Regions from separate parts of the Marinomonas dokdonensis genome, predicted to be linked through region 3. Evidence: predicted binding sites of a transcription regulator. Region 3 holds the regulator's gene; each other region holds the start of a gene.
What was found. Region 3 encodes sigma-54, which starts transcription at its own class of promoters, with help from an activator protein. Its sites were predicted from a motif close to TGGCACNNNNNTTGCTNT; they were not measured.
Positions count from the first base shown of each region.

Region 1: a site for sigma-54 is predicted at 4,806-4,823, ahead of ACUM5Y_RS03250 (circularly permuted type 2 ATP-grasp protein). Genes of this name have one in related genera too.
Region 2: a site for sigma-54 is predicted at 3,539-3,556, ahead of hpxO (FAD-dependent urate hydroxylase HpxO). Genes of this name have one in related genera too.
Region 4: a site for sigma-54 is predicted at 4,188-4,205, ahead of ACUM5Y_RS15395 (ammonium transporter). Genes of this name have one in related genera too.

Region 1 is NZ_JBRAND010000001.1:680,601-688,198, forward strand. It holds gene ACUM5Y_RS03230 (efflux RND transporter periplasmic adaptor subunit) at 1-423, opposite strand, end outside; gene ACUM5Y_RS03235 (DMT family transporter) at 609-1,514, opposite strand; gene ACUM5Y_RS03240 (Na+/H+ antiporter NhaC family protein) at 1,684-2,997, opposite strand; gene ACUM5Y_RS03245 (FAD-dependent monooxygenase) at 3,446-4,660, opposite strand; gene ACUM5Y_RS03250 (circularly permuted type 2 ATP-grasp protein) at 4,998-6,452, shown strand; gene ACUM5Y_RS03255 (alpha-E domain-containing protein) at 6,455-7,399, shown strand; gene ACUM5Y_RS03260 (transglutaminase family protein) at 7,396-7,598, shown strand, end outside.
Region 2 is NZ_JBRAND010000002.1:457,258-464,855, reverse strand. It holds gene ACUM5Y_RS06670 (nucleoside deaminase) at 1-48, shown strand, start outside; gene ACUM5Y_RS06665 (isopenicillin N synthase family dioxygenase) at 198-1,190, shown strand; gene uraD (2-oxo-4-hydroxy-4-carboxy-5-ureidoimidazoline decarboxylase) at 1,282-1,809, opposite strand; gene puuE (allantoinase PuuE) at 1,823-2,734, opposite strand; gene uraH (hydroxyisourate hydrolase) at 2,979-3,335, shown strand; gene hpxO (FAD-dependent urate hydroxylase HpxO) at 3,643-4,812, shown strand; gene ACUM5Y_RS06640 (EAL domain-containing protein) at 4,855-6,477, opposite strand; gene ACUM5Y_RS06635 (EAL domain-containing protein) at 6,688-7,598, opposite strand, start outside.
Region 3 is NZ_JBRAND010000004.1:50,941-58,538, forward strand. It holds gene yjgA (ribosome biogenesis factor YjgA) at 1-210, opposite strand, end outside; gene mgtE (magnesium transporter) at 217-1,569, opposite strand; gene ACUM5Y_RS10995 (HPr family phosphocarrier protein) at 1,574-1,843, opposite strand; gene ACUM5Y_RS11000 (PTS sugar transporter subunit IIA) at 1,853-2,302, opposite strand; gene ACUM5Y_RS11005 (RNA polymerase factor sigma-54) at 2,322-3,806, opposite strand; gene lptB (LPS export ABC transporter ATP-binding protein) at 3,883-4,608, opposite strand; gene lptA (lipopolysaccharide transport periplasmic protein LptA) at 4,619-5,119, opposite strand; gene lptC (LPS export ABC transporter periplasmic protein LptC) at 5,097-5,678, opposite strand; gene ACUM5Y_RS11025 (calcium/sodium antiporter) at 5,684-6,640, opposite strand; gene ACUM5Y_RS11030 (ABC transporter ATP-binding protein) at 6,813-7,598, shown strand, end outside.
Region 4 is NZ_JBRAND010000009.1:3,282-10,879, reverse strand. It holds gene pgeF (peptidoglycan editing factor PgeF) at 1-664, opposite strand, end outside; gene rluD (23S rRNA pseudouridine(1911/1915/1917) synthase RluD) at 906-1,889, opposite strand; gene ACUM5Y_RS15410 (outer membrane protein assembly factor BamD) at 2,050-2,892, shown strand; gene ACUM5Y_RS15405 (glutathione S-transferase) at 2,940-3,593, opposite strand; gene ACUM5Y_RS15400 (cold-shock protein) at 3,668-3,883, opposite strand; gene ACUM5Y_RS15395 (ammonium transporter) at 4,312-5,523, shown strand; gene ACUM5Y_RS15390 (tRNA-uridine aminocarboxypropyltransferase) at 5,601-6,059, shown strand; gene ACUM5Y_RS15385 (fumarylacetoacetate hydrolase family protein) at 6,049-6,771, opposite strand; gene ACUM5Y_RS15380 (cupin domain-containing protein) at 6,792-7,550, opposite strand.

The DNA.
Region 1 (7,598 bases), on a different contig from region 3:
ATCTGACTGGGAAACATTGTTCTGTTTACGAAGCTCAGTAAAACGCTTATCTGTCTGCAGCGCAGAAGCTAGAATTGCGTTAGCCGACTCAAGGTCTGCTTGCGCTTGCTTATAGGAGGAGACATAAGTGGAATCATTTAGGGTGTACAACAGGTCACCGCTCTCAACAACTTGTCCTTCCTCGAACAATCGCTGTTTTACCAAACCGCCTACTTGAGGTCGAATTTCCGCGACCAAACTAGCAGCCGTACGGCCGGGTAATTCTGCAACTAAATCTGCTTTTTGAGGTTCAATGACTACTACGCCAACTTGTACTTTTGGTGCGGCCTTAGGGGCAGCGGCTTGACTACTTGTCTCTTCTTGGCACCCAGCCAGCAGCATGAGTAATGCCACACCGGACGCATATTTCATTTTCGTAAGCATTTAGCAGAATTCCTTGTAAGTTTTATGTGCGCAGTAGGTTACAAAACAGCGATCAATCTGTTTCATAAAGCCAGGGGTACATCCATCATTCTGAACCTCTCACCACCAGCTAAAATAACAACATGCATTATTAACACCAAATAAAGTAGGTAAAATGACTAACGAAAAACATTCACTTTCTTTACTTATTTCAGAGGCAATTCATGGCTTTTTGAGTAAAACATGCCTTTTATCTGTGGCCAGCGGCTCACTAGCATTGCAATAAAAATGAGCACACAGCCTGCCACCTGCCCCACCTCCATCACTTCACCAAACCAAACGACGGCTAACAAGGCTGCCCATACGGGCTCTAAATTCATAATGACAGCAGCATGACTCACCTGAGTTAAACTCATACCGTAGGTTTGCAGCAGAAAGCGCAAACTGGTTGCGATTAAAGTGCTTGCAAGAAACCATTCGGCAACACTGATACTAATGCTGTGCGGAAGTGATTCCGTTAAGAGGGACAAGAGTAATAGAAAGATACCCGCAACAATAAGCTGAACAGCCGTTAGCACTAAAGGATGCATTCTCATGGAAAATCGAGATAAAAAATTTAATTGAAAGGCGGAGCCAATCGCGGCCCCCAAGAAATAAAATTGCGCGAACTCAAAATCCAAGCCATTGTTCAAAGCCAATAAAGCAAGACCCAATATCGCAATGGGTAAGGCAAACCAAATATTCATCGGTGGTCGCTGGCCGAACATAAAGCGAGCAACCAGTGGCACCATGACCACACCCAAGCTCGTAATAAAGGCTCCTACACCTAGGTTACTTCCTTGATCCAGCCCAGTTACCCAAAACATCATGGTTATGCCCATGATCACACCAACAAAAAAAGCTTGTTTGATAAGTGCCCAATCAAGTCCCTTAAAGTACTTCTGTCCCACTAAAAAAAGCACAAAACCAGCAATCAAAAAGCGCATGGCCATAAAAAATAGCGGGGGTAGACCTACCAGAGTTTCTTTCGCGAATATCCAACCAAAGCCTGCTAGCACAGTTACCAAGAGCAAAATTAACTCGGCTTTAAAACCTTCACCCTGTTTTAACATCTTCCCTCGTCTGCCATCCCTAAATTGGTGCGTTAAAAAGTGGGCGAGAGTGTAACAAGAAGCGATAGGAAAAAATGCATTAAATGAAGGGTAGACTACAACTTGCACAAAAAAGCCCATTTTACGTCCCCTTGGGTTAGCAAAATGGGCTTAGCAGAACACTGATGCGTTATTTAGCCGTCTTAGGCCATGCAAAAGCGATGGATAACAATGCAACAAGAGCAAGGACCCAGCTGTATTGCACATACGCAACAAGATCTAATGGTGATAACCCTGCCAAAGAAGAAGCCAATAGGATTTGCGCACCATAGGGTAAAATCCCCTGCACAACACAGGAGAAAATATCGAGCAAGCTTGCACTACGCTTAGGATCAACGTTATAGCGTTCAGCCAGATTTTTCGCCACTGAACCATTAATCAAAATAGACACAGTGTTGTTTGCTGTACAAAGATTCGTTAGGGCAACGCTTAAACTGATACTCAGCTCGCCTGTACGAGTTGACCCAGCTTTACCACCAAATACACGGCTAACTTTTTCAACCATACCCACTAGCCAATCCAAACCACCTTGGGACTTCATGACCGCCGCTAGACCACCGATCAACAGAGATAGGATTAGGATTTCCTGCATGCCACTGTAGCCTGCGTAAATATCAGCAGACCAGTTTGCCACACTGTATTCTGGCAAGCTGGTTAAGCCCACTATGCCTGCAAACACAATACCGCTAAACAATACCAACATAACATTCACCCCTGCCACCGCAAGACCTAACACCATCACGTAGGGCAAAACCTTGATTAGATCATAGTCTTGCAAGTCAGTAATTTGTGCACCACTACTCTGGAAATAGAGCCATACCAGTGTCACTAACGCCGCTGGCAGAGCGATCTTAAAGTTCATTCGGAATTTATCTCGCATATCACAACCTTGCGTACGAGTGGCGGCAATAGTGGTGTCCGAAATAATCGACAAGTTATCACCAAACATGGCGCCCCCAATCACTGTGCCTACAGTCAGCAACAATGGCAGGTCTGCCGCTTCGGCGACACCAATCGCAATCGGAGCAATGGCCGCAATGGTTCCCATGGATGTACCCATAGAGGTTGCCACAAAGGCGGTAATCACAAACAAGCCCGGCAGCAGCAAAGATGCCGGAACAATGCTTAAACCAAAGTTCACCGTGGCATCCACACCACCGACCGCTTTTGCCACACTAGCGAACGCACCTGCCAAAAGGTAAATCAGTACCATGGTGGTGATGGTGCTGTCCCCTACCCCCTTAACAAAGGTTTCGATACGTTGATTAAGCGACCCTTTAGCGAACAAGATAGCTAAAGCAATGGCCGGTAATATCGCGACCGGCGCAGAGATTTGATAGAAGGCAAAATCAACCCCTTGAGATTGATACCAAAGGCCACTTCCGACAAAAAGCACCAAGAAAAGAACCAGCGGTAAAAGCGCCAGTGGAGATTTAGAAGTCATACAGTCTGTTGTTTCCAGAGTTTAGTTAAAGGAAGGTGCGATTAAGTCTTCTGAGCTACAGTCTTATCAGAGAAACGGTCTATCAAGGCAAGAGTGAGCAGGAATGTTAATACCTTTCAATCACTCTTAACACAGAGAGGCCGTTTCTCTGAAAGACCCGAAGGGCGTGGGCTAAACACTTTTTATTCTTTGTTAATCTTCTTGCCAATATGTTCAATATTGGACTTCGAAGCTTGCCTCGAATAATAAAGGTTTATCCACACGCTGAAGCCAGTGGACTTGTTCGTACCTTCCTTAAAGGAAGTAACTCACTTTTGATGAGTCACTTAAAAGTAGAGGCGCGATGATAGAGAATTGGAAGCCAAGGTGCTAATAATCAATTGTCATGATTATTTTACCTTTTGGTATAACAAAAAACTTTCTATGAAGCGATCTATAGAGCATTTAGCTATAAGTCTTGCTGGATCGCATTGTAGCCATAAACAAAGTCTAATTTATTCTCCACCACAGAAGGCACAAAGTGAGAAACTTGTTTAAGCGCTTTGAGCTTACATAGCCCTAATACGCCTCCATGCATATGAAACAATCCTGCATTGGCTTTCGACATAGCCTGCACCTTGCTCGTTCTTGGTTTGCGGTGTTGCTCATAAGCCTGTAATGCTTGCTCAAGGCTCTCAGCTGAGGTTGCACCGCTAACGTACTCGGCCAATATATAGGCATCCTCTATGGCCATAGCGGCTCCTTGCGCCATAAAAGGCAACATAGGATGACAAGCATCACCAAGCAATACCACCGGCCCTTTATGCCAAAAAGGCAATTCACTGCGGCCATTTAACGACCACAAAAAGGTGCTTTTCACACACTTAAGTAACTCTGTCACTTCAGGATGCCAGCCAGCAAAGGCTTGTCGTAACACATTAACGTCCCCCTCTTCCCGCCAAGATTCAGAGTGCCAAGCATTTCGTTCTTCTACTGCGACAAAGTTAATGTATTGGCCGCCACGCACATAGTAGCTAACAAAGTGCCTTCCTGGCCCTGCCCACACACTGGCATCCGCTTGGATTTTAATGGAAGGCAGGCTTTCTACTGGAATCAAACCACGCCAAGCGACCTGCCCCATAAAGGTGGATTTATCCATACCCAACATTTGTTGTCTGATCGAAGATTTCACCCCATCGGAGGCAACCACTAGGTCCGCAGCTATCTCCCAACCATTTTCTAAATACAGCATAACGCCCTGACCACCAGCATCTTCTTGGTAGCTTTTAACTTGAGCATTTAAGAGGATTTCGACACCCGCCGCTTCACAGGCTTGCACCAAAATGGCGTGCAGGTCCGCCCGATGTAAGTGCCAATATGGTGCGCCATACTTTTTCTCAATGGCGCAACCCAAAGGGGTTTTCAAATAATACTCACCGGTTTTGTAATGACGAATGCTGGCAAAGTTAGGGGTATAAGCTAGGGGTTTTAAATCTTCTTCGAGCCCTAACGCTCGTAGTACATGCATGGCATTCGGACCAATCTGCAAACCCGCCCCAACCTCACTAAAACAGGCGGCTTGTTCACAAACTGTCACTAACATGCCCCGTTTAGCCAAGGCTAAAGCACATGTCAAGCCACCAATACCGGCACCTACCACTAAAGTTTTATGTATTTTTGTCAACCAGCCACTCCGTTTTTCACCAAGTCTCTACATTTGCACACACAAGCAAACGCTAATAGTAAAGACTATATCGTAGAATGACACCCATCTAGATCAAGGTTTAGAGCATTTAATTTTTTACCGCAAACCACTGAAAATAATACTCTGGCTTGATACTTGCTATCTTCACAAAGCAGATAAAAGCGATTAGTGTGGAGGGACGAGAAAACAAAATTACCAATCTTAACAAATGGAGTAATGATCTCCCTTCTATGGGGCAAGAACACAAGACAATTTAGCAAACCTGCTCACTATGATGGTATGCAGCCCCAGTTTGATAACGCAGAACGAGGTTTAAATGGATAATTTACACAACCAGTATCAGTCAAACGGTTTTTTTGATGAACTCATCGACGGCAAAAGTAAGCCAAGAGCACCCGCAAAACAGCTATTTAGTTATTTAAACAGTCTTTCGGAAGACGAATTGGAAAAGCGCCGATTGACGGCAGAAGCCACTATCCAAGAAATGGGTATTAGCTTCACTGTCTACACAGAAGAAGGCAATATTGATAGAGCATGGCCTTTTGATATTATCCCTCGAACCATAGAAGCATCCGCTTGGCGAGTAGCCGAAGAAGGCCTTAAACAACGCCTAAAAGCACTTAACCTCTTCATCGACGACCTTTACCACGATCAAAATGTCATTAAAGATGGCATCATCCCAGAACACATCATCAAAGAATCTAAAAACTTTCGCCCTGAATGTGTCGGCGTGTCGCCAGCTTATGGTGTTTGGGCCCATATTTGTGGCACAGATTTGGTCCGCGATGACAAAGGGGATTTCTACGTCCTTGAAGATAATTTACGCGTCCCCTCTGGTGTCTCCTATATGCTTGAAAACCGCGCGATTACCAAGCGTGTCTTGCCAGAACTGTTTGAAAACGATCAGATACTGCCCGTCAATGATTACACCTCGCAGTTATTTGATACTTTAGCCGCCTTGTCTCCTCGTGATATCGACAGCCCAGAAATTGTGGTTCTGACCCCCGGCATCTATAACTCAGCCTATTTTGAACATGCCTTCCTTGCCCAAGAAATGGGGGCTGAATTAGTTGAAGGCAGTGATTTATTTGTCGACTCTGACGACTGCGTATACATGAAGACCATTGATGGTCCAGAACGTGTGGACGTAATTTATCGTCGTATTGATGACTTATTCCTTGACCCAGAAGCCTTTGACCCAGATTCCGTATTGGGCGTGCCCGGACTTATGCGTGCATGGCGTAACGGTAATGTGGCCCTCGCCAATGCGCCGGGTGCTGGAGTAGCTGATGACAAGGTTGTGTACGCCTACGTACCAGAAATCATCCGTTATTACCTAAAAGAAGAGCCTATCCTTAAAAATGTGGAAACCTTCCTATGTGATGACCCAGAACAGCAAGCCTATGTGCTGGAAAACCTCGACAAATTGGTGGTTAAACCTGCCAATGAGTCTGGCGGTTATGGCATGTTGGTTGGGCCTCACTCAACCAAGAAAGAGCAAGCTATCTTTGCCGATTTAATAAAGAAACACCCGAGAAACTATATTGCCCAACCCACCCTAAAATTGTCGACGGCCCCTACCCTTATTTCAAAAGGGAATTTGGAGCCTCGCCACTTAGACCTTCGCCCGTTTATTTTGCAGGGTAAAGATACCTATGTGACCACTGGCGGGCTTACCCGAGTCGCGATGAAAAAAGGCTCACTGGTGGTTAATTCGTCACAAGGTGGTGGTAGTAAAGATACTTGGATCGTTGAAACGAAGGGGCAATAATTATGTTATCTAGAGTCGCAGAACGCTTATTTTGGAGTGCACGCTACTTAGAGCGTGTTGAAAACACTGCTCGTTTGGTTAGTGTCTATGATGACCTACTGTTTGATTTGCCTCGCAACGTTCAAGTGTCATGGTACAACCTAATTGAAATTAACAGTGGCGTAGAGTTATTTGAGCAACGTTACAAGGTAAAAGATGAGCGCAACGTCGTAAAATTCTTGTTAGCGGATGACAGCAACCCAAGCTCTATGTTGTCTTCTATCAAAATGGTTCGAGAAAATATTCGTACTTCACGAGATGTGGTACCCAAAGAGATTTGGGAGCTGATCAACGAGCTGGACATCTATGCTCGCCATAATATTAAACAAGGCATCAACCGTTCAGAGCGCCATGATTTCCTGACCACGGTAATCAGCGGTTGTCAGACCATCATTGGTTTATTAGCAGGCGCTATGAGCCGTGATGCTGGCTGGCAGTTCCTGATTATGGGGCGTTACATAGAACGTGCGGACATGAACACTCGTATTCTGGATGCGGCACTTTCCTTGATGCTACAAGCAGAAAATGAAGAGAGCGTACAGCTCGGGCAAGTAGTTTGGTCTAAGGTATTAAAATCTCAAAGTGCTTACTTGGATTATCGCCGTACGGTCAGAACCTCAATTAATGGTGCGAAAACGGTGAGCTTCTTATTAAGAGATCCTTACTTCCCCCGTAGCTTAAAATATTGTCTAGAGCAGATTCGTGAAGCGGCCAATAAACTACCACGAGCAGGCATTATTGCGGCCAATATAGACAAGCTCAACGCCCGTTATTATGAGATCACGTCATCGGAAGATTTAGACCAAGAATTCCATGAGTACCTCAATGATATACAGCTGGACATCATAGATATTAGCTTTAAGATTACCGAAAATTGGTTTCAATTTCGTCAAGGAGACGCGACATGACCATCAGAGTAGCGATACAGCATAAAACTACTTACGAGTTTGATCGTTTTATCAATGTCGCACCGCACATTTTAAGACTTCGTCCTGCGGCCCACTCGCGCACTAAAATCCATGGTTACTCGCTTAAAGTGACGCCGGAAGATCACTTTGTGAATCTACAGCAAGACCCGTTTGGAAACTTTCAGACCCGTTTGGTATT
Region 2 (7,598 bases), on a different contig from region 3:
CCTTGTCTAGAAGATGAAGCAGCAGAGTTACAACAAGGTGTGTGGTAACACACCTTGATTTTCCCCTAGGAAATATGAGGTAATAGAAAAGCGATAACACTCAATGAAAACTGGAGTAGAAGCTGGCAGGTATTAAGCGAATGCTTAAACTAGGTCATTGCTCCCCTTAATAAGCACTTATTTATTAGGAGGCAGTTATGATCAACAGCTATGCACTGGAAGAACTTAATCGTGAAACCACTTTTGGTGGCGCAGGCATCGAAGCCGATGACCGCGAAATTCCACTTATCGATATGAGCAATTTCGAGCAACGTCGCGAAGAAATTAGCGAACAACTCTGGCAAGCCGCCACCCAGATTGGATTTTTCCAACTGACCAATCATGGTATCAGTGAACAAGAAATAGCCTCAGCTTTTGGTGAAGCAAAGCGTTTTTTTGAGCTACCAGAAGCGACTAAAGCTCAATTCCCTCGCCCCAAAGGGGTCAATGCTGGCTGGGAAAGTCGCAGCCAAATTCGCCCATCCACGGGCACAAAAGATCAAAAAGAGTCTTTTCAAATTACCCGTTACCACATGGAAAATCTATGGCCGAGTCGGGAGCTTCTACCATTCTTTCAAGCCAACACAGAATACTTTGAACAACGTTGCTGGCAATTAGGGATGAAGGTTTTGTCCTGTTTTGCAGACAAGCTCGGCTTTGATCGAGACTTTTTCAGCAAGGCTCACGACCCACAAAACAGTGACTATCAAAGTACCTTACGCCTGCTGCATTATTTCCCTACGCAAGGTGTTACCGAACAGGGTAATGTCTGGCGAGCAGGAGCACACACGGATTTTGATTGCCTCACCCTATTGTTCCAACATCCCGGCCACGGTGGTCTACAGGTTTGCCCAGGCAAAGAAGCTGAGAGTAAACGCTGGACCAATATTCCACCCTTAGCCAACGTGGTGACCTGTAACATCGGTGATATGTTGATGCGCTGGAGTGATGACAAACTGGTGTCGAATTTGCACCGAGTACGTCAGCCAAAAATCGATGAGTACTGTGGCAGTCGCCATTCGGTCGCTTTTTTCTGCCAAGCGAATAAATCGCAAATTATTCAAGGACCTGAAAAGCGTTATGAGCCGATCAGTGCGGAAGACTTCTTGAATCAGCGTATTCAGGCAAACTTCATGGACAAAGAGCGATAACTCTCTCGCTACACATGTACCTCTTAATAAAAAGCACCAATGAGGCGAACTCATTGGTGCTTTTTGGTATTCCTATTGGACTAATTGGACACTAGCTTTCTGCTAAGGCCGCCAAACGGAAGCCCGCAATTTTATGGACTTGTTCCATGGCGGTTGCAAACTCGGTGGCCACATCATTAGGAGTTCTCGACAAAAAACCAGACAAGATTTGCTCCTTACTGGCACCTTTTACCGCCATAATAAAGGGAAATCCAAACTTTTCACGATAGGCATCATTGAGTTGTAGAAACTGTGTCAGCTCTTCTTCAGAACATTGATCTAAACCAACACCTGATTGTTCAGATTTTGAGGCCTCCGTCATTTCCCCTGCTAAGGCCGCTTTGCCCGCAAGGTCTGGGTGCGCTCTGAGTAAAATGAGTTTCTCTTCTTCCGAGCTCTTCTCAACAATATCGTGCATGGTCTGTTTGATTCTTTGGATATCATCAAAATGACCTTTAGGGTTTTCACAAACCATGCGCCACAGTTGCTCTGCAACCCATGCAGAATGTTCATAAATATCCGCGAAAGTAGCGATAAACTCTTCTTCTGTCATTGTGCTAAAGGATAAATGCATCGTCATAATCTGCTTCCAGTTAGGCTTCTTTATAAGGAAAGTGTTCGCGCCAATGATGGGCAATATCAATGCGTCGACAACACCAAACCTGATCATGTTGCTTCACATATTCTAAAAAGCGTTTTAGCCCTGCGATACGTGCAGGTCGCCCTATTAAGCGACAATGCAAGCCAATCGACATCATTTTAGGGCTTTCTTTGCCTTCTTCGTACAGGGTATCAAATGCATCTTTTAAATACTGGAAAAAATGTTCACCAGTATTGAAGCCCTGCATTGCAGCAAAACGCATATCATTAGTATCCAGTGTATAAGGGATAATCAGTTGTGGTTTTTCTTCTATCACCTGCCAGAAGGGCAAATCGTCGCTGTAATCGTCTGCGTTGTATAAAAATCCCCCTTCTTGCGCCACCAGTTTATGAGTATTGGGACTGGTGCGGCCGGTATACCAGCCTAAAGGCCTTTCCCCTGTCACTCGGCGAATAATCTCAATGGCTTTTTCCATGTGCTCGCGTTCGGTGGCTTCATCCACATATTGATAATCAATCCAGCGGTAGCCATGACTGCATATTTCATGACCGGCCTGCTGGAAGGCCTTGGCAACCTCTGGGTGTCTTTCAAGAGCCATTGCCACAGCAAAAATCGTCAGAGGAATGTCCATTTCCTTGAATAGTTGCAGGATACGCCACACACCTGCGCGGCTACCGTATTCATAGATGGACTCCATGCTCATGTGACGAACGCCAGTGCGAGCATCCGCTCCGACCATCTCGGATAGAAAGGCTTCTGAAGCAGGGTCCCCGTGCAAAATACAATTCTCTCCCCCTTCTTCGTAATTTAGTACAAACTGTAAAGCAACACGGGCTTTATTCGGCCATTGTGGATGAGGGGGGTTAGAACCATAACCAACCAAGTCTCTTGGGTACCCAGACATTTTTAACTCCTAACAAAATGAACATAGCAAACACCCACACGGTATTCAGAAGTACTAGGCAGAATCTTAAGCGGCTAGCATGCAATACATGGGGTACTTACAGATTGGAACAACTGGCACAATTATTGATCACTTTAAAACAAACGTTTCTAAATTGACAATAGAGCTAAGGAAAGAGCTTGCAAAAAACAGGCTAGAATTACCAAATACCGTTAATTATTTTGAAAATGATCGAGGAAAAACAATGGGATACTTAACTACGCACATTCTAGATACCACAAAAGGCATTGCCGCCGCTGAAGTCGAGATTCAGCTGTTCAAATACACCCAAGATGGTCAAAAAGTCTTCATTTGCAGCACTCTTTCCAACGATGATGGTCGCTGTGATGCCCCACTATTAGCTGAAGATGACTTTAAAGCTGGCATTTATGAACTGGAATTCGCCATAGACAAATACTTCGACCAGCAAGGGATCTCAGTAGCTGAGCCAGGCTTTCTAAACACAGTGGTAATTCGTTTTGGTATCAATGATGAAAGCAGCCACTACCACATTCCTTTATTGGTATCGCCCTACTCTTACAGTACCTACCGTGGTAGTTAATTGGCAAACTAAGTAAACCGATTAACAAGCACGAAAATCAATCACCATCATGTAGCATAACCTACGCCGCTTGCACCAAAAAAACTCAATAACTCAGTTTTTTTCCTTGAAAGGTACAAGCGGCGTTTTGTTATGACTCTGCTAACCCTCTTATTTACTGAAACGATAGTTTCACATAAATAAAATATGTTTCGATTGTTTCATGGCACAAATCTTGCGAACTAACCAAGATGAAAGCGATGACCAAATCGCGCAAACCATCTTAATTGATCGTAACCAGTCAAGAATGAAGAGTAAGGAGCTAAGCATGAAAGCATTAATCATAGGAGCAGGGATTGGCGGCATGTCAGCGGCCGCCGCATTAAAACAGCAAGGCATCGAGTGTGAAATTTTCGAAGCCGTTAAAGAAATCAAGCCTGTGGGTGCGGCACTTTCTATCTGGTCAAATGGTGTGAAATGCATGAACCATTTGGGTATGTCTCACATCATGGACGACCTAGGTGGCCCCATGCTGAGCATGGCGTACCATGATGGAATTTCAGGCACTCCTATGACGGAATTTAGCTTAGCGCCTTTGGTGGAAGCGGTGGGAGAACGCCCTTGCCCTGTTTCCCGAGCGGGAATACAGAGCCAAATGATTGCTTTCTGGGGACGAAAAAATATTCACTTCGGTAAGCGTGTAGAACGTGTATCTCAGACCGAAGATAGCGTAACCGCCTATTTCACAGATGGCACCAGCGCCACGGGTGACTTTATGATAGCTGCCGATGGTGGCCGCTCTATCATTCGTAATCATGTCTTAGGTTATCAAGTGGAGCGTCGTTATGCAGGCTATGTAAACTGGAATGGATTAGTGGATATAGATACTAATATTGCCCCTGCAGAACAATGGACAACCTATGTAGCCGAAGGCAAGCGTGTATCCATCATGCCAATCGCTGGCGGACAGTTTTACTTCTTCTTTGATGTACCATTGCCGTTAGGTTTGGAAGAAAATCGCGATACCTTGGTAGAGGATTTAAAAGGCTACTTTAAAGGCTGGTCCGACCAAGTTCAGTTGTTGATTGATAGCATTAACCCGCAAACCACCAACCGAGTTGAAATCCATGACATTGAGCCCTTCCCTACATTAGTAAAAGGCAACATTGCCTTACTTGGAGACTCTGCCCACAGCACCACTCCAGATATTGGTCAAGGTGGCTGTTCGGCAATGGAAGACTCTGTCGTATTAGGACAATGTTTCGCCAAGCTTTCCAGCTTTACCCATGAAAGCGTAGTAACTGCTCTTAAAGATTATGAAGAGCAGCGTCGTGACCGTGTTAAAGACTTGGTTCTGAAAGCCCGTAAGCGAAGCGAAGTGACCCATGGTGAAAACATGCAGGAAACCCAAGCCTGGTATGATGAATTAAAACTCGAAACAGGCGAGAACATCATTGCTGGGTTAAAAACCACTATTTTAGGTGGCCCGTTAGGCTAACTATAATTTCACTTCGCTCAGCTTAACCCAATGGACATCAAGTTACTTACTCTCCAGCAGTAGCTTGATGTCTGCCATGGGCATGGCTTTGGCAAATAACCAACCTTGACCAATCGCATCGGGTGACTTCGCCATAATGTAATCAACCTCTTGCTGCGTCTCAATTCCTTCAAACACAACTTTCATGTGAAAGTTACTCAATAGCTGACAAATACCATCGAGGGTAATTAACCCTACCGAGTTAGAACCGATACTGTGGGTAAACATACGGTCAATTTTAATTTCATCAGACTCTAATTTAGACAACCAAGATAGATTGCAAAATCCTGTACCAAAATCATCTAGGGAAATTTGATAACCTTTTATATAAAAATCATGAGCTGAGCTCGACAGGCTTTCACTCTCGGTCGCACAACGCTCAGCTATCTCGAGAATAATTTGCTGGCGACGAATCCCTTGTTTCTCAACCTCGTCTTCTATAAAACGCAGAAAACCCGCATCCACCAAATCCTGTACCGATAAATTAAGGCTGACTGTAAAATCCTCATTACGCGCAAGGATTTCTTTGGCATCTTGCAATACGGCTCTAGTGATTTGTTTGGTCAGTGTTTTAATGAGCTTCAAATCTTCAGCTAATGCAATAAAGGTGTCAGGGGACACAGCACCAAGCACTTCGTCTTGCCATCGAGCCAGTGCCTCTACCCCAACAATCTTGCCAGTTTTAAGGTTTATTTTTGGTTGATAAAGGGGATATATTTTATTGTTCTGAATGGCATAACTGAGTCGGTATTTGAGGGAACCTTTAATATTTTTGATGTAATGAATGGAAATATAGATCGCGTAGGCAAGAATGAAAGATAAAAATACTAAGTAGAGCACTTTACTGAAGGCAATATCGAAGATACCCAGTTTAAAATCTATCCCATCAATACAATAGCGATAGGTTTCAGAGCAAAGTTCAACTCTGATACTTTGATCGGGTAAGAGAAGAAAATCAGGATAATTTTGCTGACGTTCATAGAAAGATGCAGCCATCTGTCTATCTATATTATGAAAGACTCGTATCACCTCCCCCGTTTCATAATTTTTAAAAACCGCACCAGAGTGCTCATCTGGACTCTCCACCCCAAGATAGACAGTAGGCACTAGGGTAATGAAAAAATTTTTATAGTTTAAGATGGCACGTCTCTCTCCTGAGTAAAAGACTCCGCTTTTGGTCATCAAAACGCGAATATCTCTAATAGCGCTCATTGTAGAGACTTCATACTGGATAACTTTAGGTGGCTCAAAAACGCCTATTTTCGCCGCACACATAATTTTATCTCCCACTATTCTCCCAGCATCTTCTATCAAATAGTGGTGCGATAAAATTTCCTGTAGAGAGCTTAAGTATGGTGCATCACAGCTTGACTCACCGAGCGCATCGATCAAACCTATCGTTTGGTATATTTGTCTCGACGTTTGTTTGGCACGTGAAAATATTTCTTCAACATAAGATTGTAGGCTTTCACGTTCTCGTTGAATTATGAAGAAGTGGGACAATGAAAAAACCAAAACCAAAGACAATAAAAGTACGGAAAACAGCATAACAAAATTGGTGTTGGCCAAGTGTTTTTTTAACAAGGAGAAAGATATTTTATTTTTATCATATGAAGCGATCAACATAACAAAACCAACCTATTTTTCCGTGCCAAAATGCTTACTATCTAAAAGGTAAATGAGTTACCCCATGCAGCCTGTAGTTTATTGTTAAGGTTTAATTGCTATGCCTAGTAAAATTTCAAAATAGCCTTCACTTCAAAATTAACTTATTGTTCTAATTGAAAATAAGAAAATTCATAGTCAAAAACTCAGTTACAATTCAATCAAGGAAATTTAGCTGTGTGCTAGAGATGGCTTACTAGCAATAAAGCTTTTCAACTCAGTCATCGACATAGCTTTCGCAAAAAGCCAGCCTTGACCTATGGCATTAGGGGATTTTGACAAGATATACTCAAGTTCCTCTTGGGTTTCGATCCCTTCAAAAACTGTTTTCATGTGGAATTTTTCAAGCAAGTTACAAAGACTGTCTAAAGTAATTAAACCTACTGATTTTGTACTAATACTGTGGGTAAACATACGGTCTATCTTAATTTCATTAGATTCCAGTTTGGATAGCCAAGATAAGTTACAAAAGCCTGTACCAAAATCGTCTAAGGATATTTGATAACCTTTTTCATAAAACTCATGAGCTGAGTTAGATAGCTCATCACTTTCGGTGGCTGAACGCTCTGTGATTTCTAATATTACTTGTCGTCGACAGATACCCAGCTTATCCACCTCACTTTCAATGAAATTTAGATACTCGCCTCCAGCTAAATCCTGAACAGACAGGTTAATACTTACCGTAAATTCTGTATTTTCACGCAACAGCTCTTGCGACTCGTCGAGTACCAACTTGGTAATACTTTTTGTAACCTTCTTAATAACTTTCATCTCTTCCGCGAGGGCAATAAAGACGTCGGGGGCCACAAATCCAAGCTTCTCATCTTGCCATCGTGCTAGTGCTTCTACCCCCACAACCTTTCCGCTTTTAAGATCAATTTTAGGTTGGTACAAAGGGTAAAAATTGTTTTTTTTGATGGCTTGTGAAAGCCGATATTTCATTGTTTCCTTGGTACTTTTCAAAAAATACATGGAAATAAATATTGTGTAAGAGAGCAAAATAGACAAGCCGATCAAAAGCAATAAAATATCTTTATTTACTCCGTATATTCCTATTTTATTGTCAATTGAATTAACGCAAA
Region 3 (7,598 bases):
GTGACGTCTCATGGCTTCACGCTGTTTGATGCGGTCGGCTTCAGCAAAGGCTTCACGCAATGTATCAGACATGGTCACTTTTTTAAGTTGGTTTTTGCTCAACCCAAGTAAGGTTTTGCCTAAATCTTGTAGCGCTTCCACTTCTCGCTTGATCTGGGTTTTGCTTTTAGGGATATCTTCTTCGTTTTCAAATTGATCAAAGTCTGTCATGGGAACCTATATTAAAAAAATGGTGGCGAGACCGAGGAAAGATAAAAATCCCACCACATCAGTCACTGTCGTCAGAATAACACTGCCTGCTAAGGCTGGGTCGATGCCCATTTTCTTAAGTAAAATGGGCAAAAGAGTGCCTGTTGTTGCAGCAAACAAGAGATTTATAATAATTGCGCCCGCAATGATATAGGCAATTTTGAGGTTGTCAAACCATAAGGCGGTTAGGGCGGCAATAACCGTGGCCCAAAGTAAGCCATTAATCAAACCAACAATGAGCTCACGGTTTAATAACCAGCGGGTGTTGGTGGAGCCAATTTGGTTGAGAGCGATACCCCGTATTACTAGGGTGAGTACTTGGGAGCCAGCAATGCCCCCCATGCTGGCGACAATCGGCATTAAGATCGCTAGGGCGACAACTTGGTCGAGAGTGTCCTGAAACAAGCCAATAACATAAGAGGCAGTGAAGGCTGTGATCAGGTTAATGCCTAACCAAACTGCACGACGCTTGGTAGTTTTAAGTATAGGCGAGAAGGTATCTTCATCATCATCAAGACCTGCCATGCTCAACATGGAGTGCTCTGCTTCGTCTCGAATAACATCCACCACGTCATCAATGGTGATACGACCTAATAACTTATGGGTGTTTTTATCAACAACGGGAGCAGAAACCAAGTCCATTTTTTCAAACAGTTGCGCAACTTCGCTGACAGGTGTGTCGGCGTAAATCACTTCGTCTTCTGTTTCCATAACATCGCGAACGGTTAAGTCCGTATCGGCCACCAGTAATTTGGTGATGGGGAGAGAGCCGAGTAAGCGATCGGAGCGGCTTACCACCAATAGGCTGTCAGTCATGTCTGGCAGTTCTTCATGACGTCGCAAATAGCGAAATACAATATCCAGAGTGATATTCGGACGAATTGTGATGGTGTCCGTGTTCATCAGGCCGCCGGCCGAGTCTTCAGAGTAGCTTAATAGTGTTTCGACTCGAGTTCTGTCTTGGGCCGTCATAGAGGCCAAAACTTCTTTTACAACTGTCTCTGGTAGATGTTGGAGTAAATCGGCGAGGTCATCACTTTCAAAGTGTTCAGAGACAGCCACTAAGCGCTCTGTATCCATCTCTTTTAGGAATTGGACACCTATGTCTTCGCTTAGGTATTGAAGGACGTCACCTTCGTTTTCGGAATCGATAAGCTCCCATAGGAGTTTACGTTCTTTTGGTGGGGAGGATTCTAAAAGGCGAGCAACGTCCTGTGCGGGTAGGGCCCCGTTCAGAAGGTAACGTATTTGCATGGTGGCACCGGACTCAAGAGAGTCCGAAACCGTTTGCAGATGAGTTAACATGGATTGCTCAGACATGAGTCTACTCGTCTTCGTCAAAACGATTATTGATTAATTCAATAACGCTTTTTAAGGCTTCAGCTTCGTCTTCACCGTTGGTCTTAATCTTGATCTGAGTGCCCTTACTGGCCGCTAGCATCATCATGGCCATAATGCTTTTGCCGTCTACATTGCGGCCATCTTTTTCAATCGTGATGTCGCATGAAAATCTAGACGTTGTTTCAATAAGCTTGCCGGCGGCACGAGCATGCAAGCCTAACTTATTTATAATGGTAACTGTCTCTTCAAGCATGGCTGTTCCTTATAATAAAGAGTGGAACGTGTTGAACAATTCTTCGTCAGTCTTCGCCGCTCTAAGTTTGTCTAGGGTTTCTGAAGATTGCGCCATTTCGGCAATTTTCGCCAGCGTTGATAAATGCTGGTCACATTCATGTGGCGGTACAATTAAGGCAAAAATCAAATCCACAGGCTTTCTATCGATGGAGTCAAAATCAATCGCTTCGTTGAGGGACAAGACGACAACTGCCGTATGGTTAGCTGACTCAAGACGACAATGAGGAATGGCGATACCGTTACCAACCCCTGTACTGCCTAGTTTTTCACGCCCTAAAAGAGCATCGTAAACAGCGCTGTTTTCACAGTGTAAGCGGTCCGAAACAATGCTGGCTAGGTTCTCTAAAACTCTTTTTTTACTCACTATGTCTTGTTTGGCAAAACACAACTCAGTTTTTAGTAGTGATTTCAATGGCATGATAAAGGTCACATCCGTCTTAAATCAGTCGTTTTCGTTCATTGGAAGGAGGGATGTTCATCGCCTCTCGGTATTTGGCGACAGTCCTTCGCGCTACTTGAATGCCTTGGTCCGCTAGCGTTGTCGCCAGCTTATTGTCACTCAGTGGTTTCTTAGGTGGCTCTTCCGCCACCAATTTCTTGATCATGGCTCGGATGGCGGTTGAAGAGCACTCACCACCTGAGGCTGTATTTACATGGCTGGAGAAAAAGTATTTAAGCTCAAAAATACCTTTTGGCGTGTGCATGTATTTCTGCGTTGTCACACGGGAAATGGTTGATTCATGCATGCCGACTTCTTCTGCAACATCATGCAATACCATAGGTTTCATGGCTTCTTCGCCAAGCTCAAAAAAGTCAATTTGGCGGTTTACAATACAGCTGGCTACTTTTAACAAAGTTTCATTACGGCTTTGTAAACTTTTTATGAACCATTTTGCTTCTTGCAAAGAGGTCTTAATGTAGGTGGCATCTTCCGTGTTGACGGCTGTGCTCGCCATGGCTGAATAAGTTTCATTGATTTTGACGGGTGGCAGGGCGTCGTTATTGAGCTCCACTTGCCAAACATCATTCACCTTTTTCACCGAAACATCAGGAATAACATAATCGGTATCGCCATGATCAATAACAGAGCCAGGTCTTGGATTAAGCTGTTGAATTAAATCAATGACCTCTTTTAAAGCGGCTTCCTTGAGCTTGGTTTTACGGATTAACTGCGTAAAGTCGCGGTTGCCTAATAGAGGTAAGTAATTATCAATTAGATTGTGAGTATTTTTATAAAGAGGGTGATTCTGGAAAGCTTCCAGTTGTACTAATAAACAGTCTCTTAAATCAATTGAACACACACCAACCGGATCAAAGCGCTGAAGTCTGTGCTGCACGGCAATGACTTCATCAAACTCTAGGTCCTCAAGCTCTTGGCTTAGAGATTGCCAAATGTCGTCCGGTGTAATGCTCAGATAACCATCAGATTTAACACATTCAATAATGGCGTAAGCGATTTCAATGTCCCGGTCAGACATGTGGGTTAGATTAAGCTGCCAAATGAGATGGTCTTGAATGCTTTCATCAGGAGCATTGCGGCTTTCAAAATCTGTGTCGCCACCTTCGTAGCCACTCTGTTCGCCTATTGATGCCGAGTTCTGATAGGTGTCATCCCAATTACTATCAATAGACAGCTCTTCAGGAATGCTATCCGTCCATTCAGATTCAATGCGAGCTTCTTCAGCTTCGATAACAGGGTTTTCTGATTCGGTTTTTTTATCCGTTTTTTCTTCGCTGCTTGTTGTAGTTTGGACGATAGGGCTTTCATCGTCGTCAATTTCAAGCAGGGGATTGGATTCAAGAAATTCATGGATCTCTTGCTTCAAATCTAAAGTAGAGAGTTGCAACAGGCGTATGGCTTGTTGTAACTGAGGTGTCATGGTCAGTTGTTGACCGATTTTAAGCTGTAAAGACTGCTTCATAAAGCAACTCTTTCTAAATAGGTGAATTGGAACGAGTTATGCATACTACTCTCTTTGAACAATAATGATAAGGGGGTTATAGGCGGAAATCGTCGCCTAGATATACCTTTTTCACCTGTTCATTATTGATAACGGTTTCCGCGTCGCCAGAAGCAATGATATGACCATTGCCGACTATGTAGGCTTTATCACAGATGTCTAGGGTTTCTCGTACGTTATGGTCGGTGATTAAAACACCTATGCCACTGTCTTGCAGATGCTTGATGATGAGCTTGATGTCGCCCACCGAAATCGGGTCTACACCCGCGAAAGGTTCATCTAATAAAATGAACTTTGGATTCATTGCCAGAGCGCGAGCAATTTCTACGCGGCGTCTTTCGCCACCGGAAAGGGCCATGCCGAGGTTCTTGCGAATGTGAGTAACATGAAACTCTTCAAGCAAACTTTCAAGCTTTTCTGCTTGCTGAGCTTTGTTTAGCTCCTTGCGAGTCTCCAAAATAGCGGAAATATTGTCTTCTACAGACATTTTACGAAAGATGGAGGCTTCTTGGGGTAAGTAGCCAATGCCTTTTTGTGCACGGGTATGCATGGCATTACTGGTGATGTCTTGACCATCAATAAAAATACCGCCAGCATCATTGCTCACCATGCCCACAATCATGTAGAAGCAAGTGGTTTTGCCTGCGCCATTAGGGCCTAATAAACCGACGGCTTGACCAGATTCAACAGATAAAGAAACATCTTTCACCACTTGGCGCTTTTTATAGCTCTTGGCGAGATGTTTTGCTTCTAGAAGTGCCATGTCATTCTCTTTATTCTTCTGTTTGAGGTTGTAATGTCATAGTGACGCGACCAGTGCCTTTTTTGCTGGCTTCAAAGGCGCCAGTGTTCACCATATACAAGATATAATCGGCAGAAACCTTGTTGTCGGTTTGATTCAGGTAGCCATCTCCAGTGATCTCCAGTCGGCCTAGAGTCGTTGAGTAATGAATTTGGTTGCCTTGGCTAATCACCATGTTGCCTTCGAGATCAATCTGCTGGCTGAATTTGGCAGGCTTACCCTTAGCTTCAAGCTTATTAAATTGCTGTGTTGCTAAATCAGTATTGATTTTTAGGTAGTCCGCTTCAATTTGGATTGAACCTTGAGTAATAAACACATTGCCTGTGTAAATGGCTTCCCCAGTTTGCTGATCAAAAGAGGCTTCATCCGCCTGTATGTCAAGAGGTTGGCGGGTATCATCAGGAAGGGCTAATGTTTGCTGGCTGATAGCAGCAGCCATGAACATGGAGCTAATTTTTAGGAGTAGGTTCATAGTGTCCTCTTACGGAACGCGTCATAACAACTTTTTCCGAGTTGATATAGGCAATGATTGTTTCTGCTGTGGTCGTGCCTTGTGTGGAATACAGCTTTGCATGACCGTAGCTGGTTAAAGACTCGTCTTCGTCCAAATAATGAATCGTATCTGATGACAAAGTAATGTCGGCAGAGTTTATATGTTTTTTTGTGGCATTGGCGTTTTCAGTTAATAATATATCACGACTTCCATCTTCAATTGAGCCTTTGTCTGCTTGGGCATTCCATGATCCCAATTCTGCTTGGCGCTCTACATAGGGATGCTGAAGCAGCGTTTTCTTATCTTTAACATAATGAAGGGTTTGTTCAGCGTTTAAGGTCTCAATCAATTTTCCATTGGCATCAAATTCTTTAATTCTAACTTTCGTTATAAAGTAGTCTGGGGATGTGCTGAGTGATTCGCTTGTTACAAGGTTGCCTACCCGGCCAGTATTTACGCCCCAAAATACCGCGGCTATAGCTATGACAACTATAGCCAGCATTAGGTATTTAATGGCGGTACGTTCGATGGTTTTCATCTGAGTTAGTTGCCCACTGTCATCATAAATAAATAGACACCATATGACGCCAGCAGAGGGATACCGATCCAGCGTGGAATGCTCTTGTTTTTACGTCCATTGAATATGAATACCGCAGCGGCAAGTGCACATGTCAGGCCAAGAACCCAAAGGTAATCCCGGTTCAATATATTGTCATCAATTATGCCAGGTGCAATAAGAGCTGGCAGTGGTAATACCGTCGCCAGGTTGAATATATTTGATCCAAGGATGTTACCAATGGCAATGTCATGATGGCCTTTTTTGACGCTGCTTACTGACGCTGCCAGCTCAGGCAGGCTGGTACCAATGGCGACTATGGTTAAACCAATAATCAGTTCGCTGATACCCAAAGCCGTTGCAATGCCTATAGCGCCCCAAACCAATAGCTTGGAGCTGCCAATTAATACCGCAAGACCAATAAATGCAATGACGACGGACTTGAATACAGGGCTGCCGTCATCTTCAGGCAGTTCACTGGCCAGTTCTTCTTCGAGGTCTTTGCTGCCTTTTAAAAGAATGGTCAAAATAACAACGAAAGCAATGATTAGAATGACACCATCAATAAAGCTTAGGATGCCATCAAGCAGTAACCCGCCAGTCAGCAATGTGATGGCAAGTACCAGAGGAACTTCCTTAGTAGATAGCCCCTTAGCAATTGGGATCGCGGAAAATAGTAGGGTGACACCAAAAACCAAGGCAATATTGGCGATGTTAGAACCCAATACGTTACCAATCGCGATTTCAGGAGCGTTATCGATAGCGGCGATAGCGGATACCACCATTTCAGGTGCGGAGGTGCCCAGGGCAACGAGCGTGATCCCTATGATCATAGGGCTAACGTTGAGTTTTTCTGCGACCAGTGCAGAGTGTTCGATAAATTTGTCTGAACTTAAAACTAGTAAGATTAAGCCGGCAATTAGAGCAGCAGAAAACAGCAGCATGGTGTTGAATTAACTCGTGAATAAATGAAGGTTACATTTAATGTGGTTTGGCATGTAAATTCAAGACTTGATCTTTGCAAGAAATTGGGTTCTTGCTGGGTTTTATAGGATTTATGGCAGGGCAGTGATAATATCTCGGCACTAATAGTCATGGATCTAAGGTGTATCTGAGATGGATGCGTATATAGAAGTGCAAGGGTTGCAGTTTTATCGTGCCGATAGGGTTATCTACGATGATGTAAGTTTGCAAATTCCGCGGGGCAAAATAACGGCGGTGATGGGACCGAGTGGAACCGGCAAAACCACTTTGCTACGTCTTATCGCGGCGCAGTTGGCGCCAGATAAAGGACGCATTTTAGTGGATGGTCAAAATGTACATACTTTGTCGCGATCAAACTTGTATGAGTTGCGGAAAAAAATGGGCATGCTATTTCAAAGTGGTGCTCTCTTTAGTGACATGTCTGTGTTTGAAAATGTTGCTTTCCCATTGGAGGAGCACACCAAGCTAAGTGCGAACGAAATAAAACAGCGTGTGTTAGAAAAACTGCACAGCGTTGGTTTAAAGGGTGCTGCAGGTTTAATGCCAGCGGAACTTTCTGGCGGTATGGCCCGCCGCGTGGCCTTGGCGCGTGCTATTGCTTTAGATCCTGCCTTAGTTATGTACGATGAACCTTTTACTGGCCAAGACCCTATCTCTAAAGGTGTCTTGGTAGAACTAATACGAAAGTTAAATGAGCAGGGAGATATTACCTCAGTGTTGGTGTCTCATGATGTGGAGGAGTCTTTATCGATTGCCGATCATGTTTGCATTCTTGCGGGAGGGCGAGTGGTCGCACAAGGCAGTCCTGTGCAGATTTTGGAATCAGATGACCCAAGAGTTCAGCAGTTCCTTAAAGGGGAACCGGATGGTCCAGTGCCTTTTCATTATCCGGAGGCAAGTACAGATGCTTCTAACTCG
Region 4 (7,598 bases), on a different contig from region 3:
TTTCTAGGTAAGTACAAAACTCGCCTCCGTATACATTGGTCACACCCACCATGGCAAGGCGCTGCTTGGCTAACAGATACAAATCCCCCAACCACTTTCCATTATCTTTTTGTGTGAAAGCCTGCTCGGCTTCTGGGTCTTTCTCCATAAAAGCCTCACGCACTTCAGGGCCTACTTCAAATGCCTCTGGCCCTATGGCAGGCCCAAGCCAAGCCATAACCTCTTGCCCTTCAAATGCCATCAAGGTTTGTTCTATAACGCCTTCACAAAGCCCTCGCCAGCCTGCATGGGCAGCTGCCACCTGTGTCCCAGCAAGATTACAGAAAAGTACCGGTAGGCAATCTGCCGTCAGGACCGCGCACACCTGCTGCTGAGTGGCGGTGAACGCCGCATCCGAGGTGACATCACTACAAGAAGAAGGTAGTTTTTTTACACCTGTACCATGCACTTGGTTTAACCAAACAAGGGAGTCCGGCATGGCAATAGCTTGAGCAAATAAATAACGATTCTGGGCTACATGATCGGGCTTGTCTCCCACATGACCACCAAGATTAAGAGAGTCAAACTCTCCCTCACTTACACCCCCTAAACGGGTCGACACATAAGCCTTAACATTCGTAGGTGCAGGCCATTCAGGCGTTAAAAATCGCTTTGTACTTGTCATAGTAGAACCTTATTAAAGGCGAGATTAGGGATAGAAATAATGAGAGACATTAGCAACTTAAGCGCCATACCGACAACTTTTTTACCAGTTTTTTACGACTCAACAGACTTGGAGAGAATGCAATGATATCGAAGGAGGAAAAGAGATCAGCAAACTCTAAGTTTATGAGTTCGTAAAAAAGGAGCTGATTAGGAAGGAAGCAGCCCCAAGATACTGAGACTGCATTGTAGTTATCTGTTGGCTAGAAATACTCTGAATCGTTACTGCCTGATTCAACCATATCGGTTTTAAGAGAAGCGAGCAGTTGCTGCATATCTTCAGGCAAGTCAATCTCCCACTCCATCCACTCCCCAGTGATTGGGTGAGCCAATTCAAGCTTTTTCGCATGCAGGGCTTGGCGACGGAAGTGACGTAAGGATTCCTGCAATTCCGGAGAACAAGCCTTAGGCATTTTTAAGCGACCGCCGTATTGCGGATCACCCACTAACGGGTATTGAATAAAGGCCATGTGCACACGAATTTGGTGGGTTCGGCCGGTTTCCAGCTTCAAGCGCACGTGTGTGTGATTTTTATAGCGCTCCACTAAACGGTAGTGTGTTACGGCATCTTTACCATTAACAGGTTCTACCGCTTGTTTCTGGCGATTATGAGGGTGACGACCAATAGGCTCATCGACTATGCCGCCACCTGTCATCACACCAATCGTGATGGCTTCGTATTCGCGCCCCATGCTGCGTTCTTGCAATTGCGCAACCAGATCCGTTTGAGCCGCCAGTGTTTTGGCTACCACCATAAGACCTGTGGTGTCTTTGTCTAAGCGATGCACGATACCAGCCCTTGGAATATGAGCGGTTTCTGGTGCATGGTGCAAGATGGCGTTCATCAAGGTACCATCACGGTTACCTACTGCAGGATGGACCACTAAACCCGCAGGCTTATTAACAATGATGATATCGTCGTCTTCATAGACAATATCCAATGGCATGTCCTGAGCCTCATGGTCTTCTTGATCTTCAATCAAGACATCCAATGAAACCACTTCACCACCAAACAACTTTTCTTTAGGTTTGGTCACCTTGCCATCTACTTTTAGCTCGCCTTCTTTGATCCAAATTTTTATTCTCGAACGAGAATAATCGCTAAAAAGTTCTGTCGCGATTTGATCAAATCGGTTGCCGCTCAAATCGAACGGTACCTGGGCTTCTTTTACTATGCGCTCTGCCATACAATGTACTTATGCTTGTTGTTCAAGGCCTCTAGAAAGTATCATAGGGGCCTAATGTGAAAAAAACGTGTAGCGCCTTGTTCTTCATTTTTTTTCGTAATATAACGCTACAAATGCCGATTGAGGCCAATCTACTACTTTACCAAGGTTTTTATTATACATGGGATTTCATCACTCGTTGCTCCGATTCGTCGGAATCATTAGTTTTTCTTTGCTTGTCGTCGCTTGTTCTAGCAAGCCAGTCCACGAACCAGACCTTCCTGAGCAGGTTTACTACGATAAAGCTCAACAAGCCATTGCTGACAATCTTCCCGTCACAGCCATTAAGCACTTAAAAGATTTGGATTCTCGCTATCCTTTTGGGGAATACAGCACCCGCGCAGAACTAGATCTTATTTACGCTCAATACGAAGCGGGCGAGTATATTGCAGCACATGCTACTGCCGACCGTTTCATCAAGAACTATCCTAATCATGAGCTTTTAGATTATGTGTACTATATGCGTGCGCTGTCTACCTATACAGGCACTCAGACTCTAGTCGCACGCTATCTGAACATTGACCCTAGTGATCGAGATTCAAAGGAGTTCACACAGTCCTTCAATGAATTAGGGGATTTATTGGCACGCTACCCAAATAGCCAATATGCGCCAGATGCAAAAGCAAGAATGCAGCACTTACGTGAAATTCTAGCCAGACATGAGACTCAGGTTGCGTTTTACTACCTTAAGCGCCAAGCGCCTCTTTCTGCTTTACGACGCAGCCAAGAAGTCATCCAACACTATCCGAGCAGTTTAGCTGTTGAAAGGGCTTTAGCCATTAGCGTGCAGTCTTACTATGATTTGAATCAAGAAGATTTGGCCAAGCTAAATATCAGCGTATTACAAAACAACTACCCAAACACTGAGTATTTAGATGAGTCGGGGAATTTCATTGCGTTAAGTTTACCAAGCGATGCGGATCCAGGCTTCTTATACTGGATAACCTTTGGTCTAATTGACTAATAATAACCCGGCGTATATCCCACGTTAAGGAATATACGCCTTTTATCTTATGGGAAAACAATCTCTTCCTGCCCACTTTGCCAAGGTTGGTATTTTTTCATTACCAATTCAAATACCTTAGAATCTAGAAACCTCTTTAACCAAGCCTTTACCGCATCATATTCACTATTATTAAACCAAGTCGCATCCACGCCAGAAAATTGACGAATAAAAGGAAAGACCGCAATATCCGCTAGACTAATCTCTTCACCGAGTAGAAATGATTGTTGGTTTAAGCGCTCATTTAGGCGATGTAAAAACACGCAAGCTTTACTACGATAATGCTCTTCGCTGTGTTCTGGGTAGCGATCAGCATATTTGTACCTGTCTAGCCAATACTTAAAATGGTTGTCGTTGTAATTAATCCAAGCATGAATTTTAAAGTTAAGCCTGCTATCAGTTGGCCATAACTGAAGTACACGATTCTCTAACTTACTTTGCGACAAAGCAAAGTGCATAATATCTGCACTCTCTTCATATCTTCGGCCATCCGTATCGATCAATTGAGGAACCGTGGTACGACCACCTAAGGCAAGTAGTTGCGCTGGTTTATCTTTAAGTACAACCTCTCTCAAGGCAACAGGTACTTGCAACAAGGCCAAACAATAGCGAGCTCGTATCGCATAGGGGCAACGACGAAATGAATATAATACTGGTAACACAAATACTCCCTTAAATTACGGGCATAAAAAAGCCATGCTCAAGAACATGGCTTTTTAAACAAAGAAGGCAAAAGTTATTCAACTATTGTTACATTCTCTGCTTGAGGACCTTTTTGACCTTGAGTGACTTCAAAGCTTACTTTTTGGCCTTCTAGAAGAGTACGACGACCGGTGCCATTAATTGCGCGAAAATGAACGAACACATCGGAACCGCCATCTTGCTCAATAAACCCGAAACCTTTCTCATCGTTAAACCATTTAACAATACCTGAAACTAACTGACCTGACATACAAACCTCAATTCTTATTTAAATTGTTCTGGTAGAACAAACTACTCATTAAGCTAAAAGTCATTAAGCCTTTTGCCATCTTATAGAAGTTAGATTAATTAAATAAAACTAACACCTATGATAATAAAGCGTTAAAAATAAAATAGGAAGCCAATAAAAACCCAGATTTACAAAACATAAAATAATATTTCTTCCTACGCTCCAAAAAATTTTTAACCTTTTGTACAGCTTTTCACCTAAAGCACCAAAACAACACACGACATCAGCACCAAAAACAAACACCCGCACCACAAGTAAGCGAAAATGGAATGTTTTTTGCTTATTTTTGCGACTCTCTTAGCAAAGAGCTAAAAACAACAAAAATTAAGTTCTAAGAGAGTGCAAAACAATAACCAGCACCGCATAGGTGCACCTTTAGGAGTCATTTCGTGATATCAACCCAAAGCGCAGTAGAAATGCTGGTAGCAAGCTCAAACACATTTTTCATTTTATTAGGCGCGATCATGGTATTTGCCATGCACGCAGGTTTTGCCTTTCTTGAAGTCGGTACCGTTCGACACAAGAACCAAGTAAACGCCTTAGTCAAAATAATGACCGACTTTGCAGTCTCTGCCTTGGTCTATTTCTTTGTCGGTTACCAAATCGCTTATGGAATCAATTTTTTTGAAAGCGCCAGCAGCCTTGCGGAACAAAATGGCTATACCTTAGTTAAATTCTTTTTCCTAATGACCTTTGCCGCAGCAATTCCGGCTATTATTTCTGGCGGCGTTGCAGAACGAGCAAAGTTCTACCCCATGCTTATCTCCGCCGCCATTATTGTCGGCCTTGCTTACCCATTTTTTGAAGGCCTGATTTGGAATGGCAACTACGGCTTTCAAGATTGGTTGACGAATACTTATGGGGCACCATTTCATGACTTTGCCGGTTCAGTAGTTGTTCACGCTTTTGGTGGCTGGGTAGCTCTTGGGGCAATTTTACTACTTGGCACTCGTAACGGCCGCTTTCGTAATGGCAAACTCGTTGCTTTTGCCCCATCCAACATTCCTTTTCTTGCCTTGGGTGCTTGGATACTTTGCATTGGTTGGTTTGGGTTTAACGTCATGTCAGCCCAAACCCTAGATGGTATCAGTGGCTTAGTAGCAGTCAATTCATTGATGGCGATGGTTGGCGGTATCGTAGCAGCCATGATTTTAGGTAAAAATGACCCAGGTTTTATTCATAACGGCCCCCTTGCTGGACTCGTAGCCATCTGTGCAGGCTCAGACATTATGCATCCAATCGGAGCGCTGGTAACAGGCTTAGTCGCTGGAGCACTATTCACTTGGTTGTTCACCTTGATCCAACAAAAATTCAAGCAAGTCGATGACGTTCTTGGTGTATGGCCTTTACACGGTATCTGTGGCGCTTGGGGTGGTATTGCGGCAGGTATCTTTGGCTTAGAGAGCTTTGCAGGCTTAGGCGGTGTTAGCTTTACCTCGCAAATCATAGGTACTTTCACGGGCGTTGTCTTCGCGACCGCTAGTGGCTTAGTTGTGTACGGGGCAATTAAAGCGATCAACGGTCTACGCTTAAGCGAAGAAGATGAATTTAATGGTGCTGACTTGTCTATTCACAAAATTGGATCTGTCAGTAAAGAGTAATTTCTTATAAGCTTTACCCTAGTATTTACGCCCTGCTTTTGCAGGGCTTTTCTTTTCTGGGGCAAGCAGATACAAGTATGAAAATTTGGTTACTCACTCATAGCGAAGAGCTTAAAAAAACCAGCGCGACAGGCCCGCTCGTTAAGCAACATCTAATGGAAGAATGCGAGGTCGTCACTTGGTCAAGAGTATGCCCACCAAACGAAATTCTTAGGCTTCCTAAAGAGAGAACCATCCTAGTGTATTTAACAGATGATACCTCTAAACGAGCTCATGAAGATGATGCTCTTAACGCAGAGCACATCATTGTCATTGATGGAACCTGGCAGCAAGCTCGAAAGATGTATAACCAATCACCTTACTTACAAGACTTAATGCATTATCAAATTAGCGGTGAGACATCTGTCTTTAGCAAACGTCGTAATCAAAAAGAGGACGGCCTGTGCACAGCTGAAGTGGCGCTTCACTTTCTAAAAAAGCGCCAACACCTTAAAACACAGGCCTTACAGCAAAGCTTTCATGAGTTTAATCAGTAACCTTAAGACTGATTGAACCTAAATGCTCAATACTGGCATCCATGACATCCCCAATCTTCACAGCACCAACATTTTCTGGGGTTCCTGTCATAATGAGATCACCAGGACGCAACTCGAAGACTTCAGACAGCTTACAAATTACTTCTTCAATCGACCAAGTAAGGTGAGAAATATCACTCTTTTGCTTTACCTCGGTGTTTACCTGCAAAACGATTTCAGCCTTAGCAAGGTCTTTTGCAACAGTACTATTATTTAAGACTATAGGACTCATTGGAGCAGACAAATCAAAAGACTTACCTACCTCCCAGGGGCGACCTTTCTTCTTAGCTTGGGTTTGTAAGTCTCTACGTGTCATATCAAGACCAACACTAAAGCCTAGAATACTGTCTTGCGCTTGCTCAATAGAAAGATTTTTACCACCTTTTCCTATTGCGACAACCAGCTCTACTTCATATTCAAACTGCTCAGTAGCCATAGGATAAGGCAAATCCGTCTGAGTCGAAAATGCAACCGGCAACACGCATGAAGCATCCTTGGCAAAAAAGAATGGTGGGTCTCGATCAGGATCATCCCCCATCTCTCTCGAGTGAGCAGCATAATTACGACCAACGCAATACACTCGACCTACAGGGAAAAATTGCTCACTCCCCTCAACGGGCAAGTAAACTCTTTCTTGTTTGGCAACAATACAACTAATATTTGCGCTACTCATTTAATCTGGTACTCCTTAACTCAAAAATGTCCTGATTTTATCCATAGCAGAGTTGAAGACTTTACCTGCCATTCATCACTGTGAAAATTTGGCTCTCTCATCCAACTACCTGCTTGAAGCTCAAAATTACCATAAACGGCTTCACCAGAAATAACAAAAACTTCAATATTCGCAGAGAGGTCTAACGATAAAAGCAAATTAACCTCAGGGCTCATCCGCGCCAACCAAACAGATTCCTGACCAAAGCGATAAAGCAATGCACTTGCCACGTCTTCACCATGCCAAAAATGAACCGGTGGATTCAAACAGGAATTCAAATCCGTTTCTTGGAATTGGTGTAGCTTAACAAATAACAGACATCCTTCCTCACTATAGGGGGCATGACTACTGCCCGGCGGGTTTCTAAAATAACTTCCTGCTGGATAATCACCATTTTCATCAGAAAAAATTCCATCGAGCACTAAGATTTCTTCGCCCAGTGGGTGAGGATGGGGACGAAACAACGAACCTGCTTCGTATTGAACTAAACTCGTAGCGTGACCTCTTTCAGCTTCAGCTCGAGCTAACGGCTTGCGCGAAACACCAGCCATTGGGCTTAACTGCCAATCTTGTTGGGAGGTATGTATTAAAACAAATTTACTAAAATCCATATTAATCATAGCCATCCCCAATAAACTGTAAACGTTAAAGTCTAACGTTTTGATCAAATAACAATCAAGCTCTTTATTGAGGTTCAGAACAGCATAAAAAAGGCACCAGATGTTGCCATCTGATGCCAAGGAATGTTCCAACAATCTGCTATTAAAGAAGAAATATGGAACCTTGAA